Desulfosporosinus acidiphilus SJ4: one gene and its partner. The protein of the gene in region 1 interacts with the protein of each later gene in a pairwise test. Links are inferred from orthologs where the notes say so. Each region holds a gene or a part of one and is shown in the gene's direction. Other genes may lie near its edges.

Region 1 (2,905 bases):
GCCTGAATAATCCTTCTCTGACTGCGGCTCTCCGCCTCTTGGGACAAGCTCCCAAAGAACTCTTAAGCCAGATTGGGGAACTTCATGTGAATACTATCCAGCAAATGACCTTGTACCTGACAAGCGGGGTAGAGGTTCGTTTGGGACAAGCACAGGAATGGAAAGATAAATTGAATGCCCTTTGGCAATTGATTAATGATAAAGAGTATAAATCATTTCAACAAGGGGTACGCTATATTGATTTTACTGCGGCAAAGCCGGTAATTGGCCGTTAAATCGAGGGAGGATCTGAGATTATGTGGTTACCGATATTAGGCTTAGTGCTCGGATTAGCTATTGGGTATGTAAGTCCGTTTTCAGTCCCGATAGAATATGCTAAATATTTTTCAGTAGGGATCTTAGCTGCTTTGGATTCAGTTCTGGGCGGCATTCGATCTGCACAGGAAGATCATTTCGACAGCACAGTATTTCTGAGCGGCTTTTTCAGTAATATGCTTTTAGCAGCCGCCCTAGCGTATATCGGAGACCGGATTGGAGTTGACCTTTATTTAGCTGCAATCGTAGCCTTTGGTGTGCGTCTGTTCAATAACCTTGGAAGTATTCGGCGACACCTGTTAAAAAAGTAGCAAAGTTGTACACTTTGCTGAAAGTTTTTATTTTAAAAAAAAGGGATAACGCCTTGACATATAGAATTTGTAATGAATTTAAAGGGTTTTATGTATTCAGATGTTATTAGTACGCATACATTAAGTCTTCGCACTTCGTGGCAGTCTATGGGTTATTGCCTCAGGTGCTTTAGAGGGAGCCGTTGTCAAAAAACGAGGCTGAACTTTTTTGTATTCCGGTCATAATAAGCGAGGAGGTTAAACCTAGATGCTAGAATTTGAAACTGAATTAAACCAAATTGCCGAGATCAGGGTAATTGGTGTGGGTGGTGGCGGAAATAATGCGGTGAATCGTATGATTACCGCTGGTTTACAAGGAGTAAATTTTGTAACTGTTAATACCGATTCACAGGCTTTACATCTTTCTCACGCGACTCAAAAGGTCCAGATCGGTATTAAGTTGACTAAAGGTCTTGGGGCAGGTGCTAACCCAGAAATAGGGGCTAAAGCAGCGGAAGAAAGCCGTGAAGAATTGGCTAAGGTTCTTAAGGGTGCAGATATGGTTTTTGTCACTGCCGGTATGGGCGGCGGTACAGGTACAGGCGCTGCTCCCATTGTTGCAGAAGTTGCCAAGGAGATGGGAGCGCTAACGGTAGGTGTTGTTACCAGGCCCTTCACGTTCGAGGGACGAAAAAGAGCCATGCAAGCCGAAAAGGGAATTGCTGAACTTAAAAGTAAGGTCGACACTTTAATAACAATACCTAACGACCGCTTGTTACAGGTCGTGGACAAGCATACTACCATCCATGAAGCATTTAGGATAGCCGACGACGTCTTGCGTCAAGGGGTACAAGGAATTTCAGACCTGATTGCTGTACCGGGCTTAATCAATTTAGACTTTGCCGATGTAAAAACGATTATGTCTAATACCGGTTCAGCTTTAATGGGAATTGGACAAGCCACCGGAGAAAACCGGGCAGTTGACGCGGCTCGGAAGGCTATTTCCAGTCCCTTGTTGGAAACTTCAATTGAAGGAGCAAAGGGAGTGCTGCTTAATATCACCGGCGGAGTAAATCTAACTCTCTTTGAAGTGAATGAAGCCGCAGGGATTATCTCTGAAGCGGCTGATCCTGAGGCGAACATCATTTTTGGTGCGGTGATTGATGAGAACCTTAAAGAAGAATTAAGGGTTACTGTAATTGCTACAGGATTTGATCAGCAATACGCCAGTGTGTCAGGCGCCCAGGGAAAGGCTCAGGAAACAACGATTATTAAACCGGTAGCCAAAGAAGTGGATATTGATATTCCTGAATTTCTCCGACGCAGAAGATAATCATTGTTGATGTAAAATTCAAATTTCAATAAGAGAAGTACCCATTGTTTTAGGAAAAAGGTTCCTTATAACTCCGATAATGATTAAATATTGGATCAATGCCCCCCTAGGATAGAACGATAAAGCTCTATCTAGGGGGTTTTTACATGGATACTAAACGAGGGATAGACTTTTAGTAAGCTGGAGAAAAGTAAGAGATGCCGTTGCTATAACCACATAAAATCCGAGTTATAATTTTTAGAAATATAGAATTGCTTAACATAGAACTACTTGAAGGAATTAAGGTTATTTTGTAGAATAATGCATAACTAGATTGAAATTTATAAAATCGGTGTCTAACTCTTTATTTAAAATTTAAGAAGGACGAGGATGATGTTTAGCATGGGATTATTTAAACGTGAGAATGAGCAAATAATTCAAGACCACAACTTAGATTGTGAAAAGATGTATAAGGCGTTAACACAAAGTAATTTTATAGAGCCCTTAGAAGTTGATATCGCGCCTTCAAGCTCACTTTATCCGGTGGTTGAGATTCTTAATCAGGTCATAGCCGAACGGCAAGCATCATCCTCTGCTTCTCTAAGTGATATCGATAATTCTGTGCAGCGCTTGATGGGTATGACATCTATACGTCAAATGTTGCATAAAGTAGAGGAACAAACGGATCATCTGACAAATCTTGCGGCTCAGTCTGAAGAATTAGAGGCTTCCTCCAATCAAGTCGCCCAATCTGCCACGAACTCCGCCGGTTTCGTAGAGCAAGCTACGAATGCCGCAGTCTCTGGAGGCGATAAGATACAGGAAGCTATTTTATTTGTTGAACGATCCTTTGACGAATTTTCTATAGTTAGCCGGCAAGTTCAAGAAGTACTAAATTCAATGAATGATATTAAAAAAATTGTCGGGGTTATTGCCGGGGTCGCTGATCAAACAAACCTCCTGGCTCTGAACGCAGCGATTGAAGCAG
Region 2 (2,785 bases), 3.8 Mb from region 1 along the record:
CGTTCGACAAGTCCTGGAAAACCTGAACTTTAAGTTCGAGGAAAAGGAAAATCTCTTTAATGTGGAGATTCCAACCTATCGGGCGGACTTGGAGATTGAGGAAGATCTCATGGAGGAGGTTGCCCGTCTAAGAGGTTACGATTTAATCCCTACAACCTTGCCGCAAGGAGATACGACCCAGGGAAGAAGGACAGCGGAACAAGAGTTTCGCCGTCGGCTGCGCAGGGTACTTGTCCAATCCGGAATGGATGAGGTAATGACTTATACCTTCACAGGTGCTGCCAGAGATGCTCAATGGGGGAGCGCTCAGCATTCCATTCCCTTACTCAATCCCTTAAGGGAAGAACTTAGCGTAATGCGTACGTCGCTGGTTCCCGGACTATTAGAGGTCGCAGCAAAGAACGTCGCTCGGCGCAATACGGTGGTGAGTATTTTTGAAGTTGGGATGACGTATTGGGGAGAGGAGAAACCGCTGCGCCGGCTCCCTCGTGAAGTATTGCAGGTAGCTGGGGTTGCCGTTGGGAAAAGCGGCCGGCATTGGCTAAATTCAGCAGTCCAGTATGATTTTTACTACCTCAAAGGGATATTGGAGGAAATTGCTCAGGAATTTGGACTTAAATTTGACTATCGAGTGCCTGAAAAACGTCCTCTCCTACATCCTGGTCGTTCTGCAGATATCTACCTTCACAAGGAATGTGTTGGCTTTTTGGGCGAGCTTCATCCTGCCCAAGAAAAAGAATGGGCTTTGGAGAAAGCAGTACTCTTCGAATTAGATTTAGGTGCTTTATTTAAGCACATGCGGCCGGTTGTGCGCGCTCAATCCATTCCGCGCTTTCCCGCCATCAATCGGGATTTGGCAGTGGTAGTATCCTTAGAGACTTCAGCGGCAGCGGTGATGACTAGGATTCGCAAGCTTGGGGGAGAACTATTGCAGAATGTGGAAATATTTGATGTCTATACAGGTAAGTCTATTCCGGAAGGCCGCAAAAGTCTCGCTTTTTCCTTAAGGTACCAATCTCTGGAACGAACCTTAACTGATGAGGAAGTAAATGCCTTGAATTCGCGCATTTTAGAGGGAATTCAGCAGGAATTTGACGCGGAATGGCGAAAATAGAAAGCATTCCAGCAAAGCAGTAAGAGAGAGCGAGGGAAAAGTGTGACTCAAGAATCTGTCAAAATTGCCGTCGAAATTTTTGGAGAGAAGCATGTGGTCCGCGGTGAAGGAACAGAAGCATACATTCTAGGTTTGGCTCACGAAGTGGACAAAAAGATGCGTTTAATTTCCCAGCGGCTCCCTCGTTTAAACATTCATCAAATTGCGGTGTTAACAGCTCTCAATTTGGCAGATGATCTTGCTAAGCTGCGAGAGGAACAGGAAACTCTAATGCAGCTGCTGGGTGAAAAGACAGATTAACAAGGATGATGTATGAGGCACCTGGGACTACCAGGTGCCTTTGAAATTGCGGCGTTTGAGTAAAATTCTTATGAAGTAGTGTTAAATTTTATAAGAACTTTGCTTCTAAGAATTCTTTAAGTAAATGATAGAGGATTAATTTTCCTGGACAGTTTTGGTCTGGGGAGGAGAGAGGGATCATCCTAAAGTTGGTGCCAAAACTCATGGAAATATTGTGGGAGAGTATGGGAATTGTACATATCGGGGCTAAACAATTATAATAAAGTAAGTTTAATACCAATGAACAAGATATTGAGGGTGGAGCGAATATTTCATGGACAATCTCAGAGAACTAATAAAGGAAACAACGGAAACAACGGAAACAACAGAAACAATAGAAACAATAGAAACCCCAAAACGCCCTCTTGAGCTTCTGGCACCTGCAGGGAGTTTTGAAGCCTTTAAAGCGGCTGTGGAAAACGGTGCCGATGCAGTTTACTTAGGAGGTAAGAGTTTTAGCGCTCGGGCAAGTGCCGCTAATTTTGATATGGAGGAACTGCGTAAAGCCGTTCGCTATGCTCACCAGCGTCAGGTTAAGGTGTACCTTACGGTTAATATATTAATTGCAGATCAAGAATTTAAAGAATTGATGGACTATCTTTATGCGGTGTATGAGACTGGCGTGGACGCAGTAATATTACAGGACTTAGGGGTCGCGGCTCTCATTCAAGCTATTTTGCCGGAAATGGAAACGCATGGCAGCACGCAAATGACGATAAATAACACATGGGGTGTTCAACATTTGGAAAACCTTGGTTTCCGCCGGGTCGTCCTTGCCAGAGAAACTTCAGCAGCTGAAATGAAGACCTTGGCTGAGAACACGCCCTTAGACCTTGAAGTTTTTGTTCATGGAGCTCTCTGTATATGTTATTCAGGACAGTGTTTGATGTCCAGCTTTATTGGCGGACGGAGCGGGAATCGAGGTACTTGCGCCCAGCCCTGCCGCATGACCTACCAACTTGTTGGTCAGGATCGTAAGAATCTATTGGCAGATAAAAACCTGGGTGAACATCTATTAAGCCCTAAGGACTTAAAGTTAGTGGAGGAATTAGCTGAATTAGAGCGTATCGGTGTTTATTCCCTGAAAGTAGAAGGACGCATGAAACGTCCGGAGTATGTGGCTACGGTAATTAGGCTTTATAGGCAGGCCCTTGACCGGATTGAACATCAACAGGAGGATAGCCCACTGCTCACTGACGAGGAGCATCAAGAATTATTGCAGATTTTCAACCGGGATTTTACCAAGGGATATTTAAAAGAAAACCCCGGTGCCAATTTGATGAGCTACAGTCGTCCGAACAATCGGGGGACACGCCTTGGAAGAGTGGTTGG

Evidence for each region.
Region 2: the proteins of ftsZ (region 1) and DESACI_RS00765 interact in binary tests that used the Bacillus subtilis proteins (3 or more experiments, as listed by UniProt). The link is inferred for Desulfosporosinus acidiphilus SJ4 from one-to-one orthologs.

The regions. Positions count from the first base shown.
Region 1 is NC_018068.1:3,910,334-3,913,238, reverse strand. It holds ftsZ (cell division protein FtsZ), read left to right. Parts: upstream 1-873; coding sequence 874-1,938; downstream 1,939-2,905. Other genes in the region: DESACI_RS25580 (methyl-accepting chemotaxis protein), read left to right, coding at 2,320-2,905; DESACI_RS17920 (small basic family protein), read left to right, coding at 297-626; DESACI_RS17925 (cell division protein FtsQ/DivIB), read left to right, coding at 1-275. UniProt on the Bacillus subtilis protein: Essential cell division protein that forms a contractile ring structure (Z ring) at the future cell division site. The regulation of the ring assembly controls the timing and the location of cell division.
Region 2 is NC_018068.1:144,670-147,454, forward strand. It holds DESACI_RS00765 (cell division protein ZapA), read left to right. Parts: upstream 1-1,156; coding sequence 1,157-1,414; downstream 1,415-2,785. Other genes in the region: pheT (phenylalanine--tRNA ligase subunit beta), read left to right, coding at 1-1,114; DESACI_RS00770 (U32 family peptidase), read left to right, coding at 1,728-2,785. UniProt on the Bacillus subtilis protein: Activator of cell division through the inhibition of FtsZ GTPase activity, therefore promoting FtsZ assembly into bundles of protofilaments necessary for the formation of the division Z ring.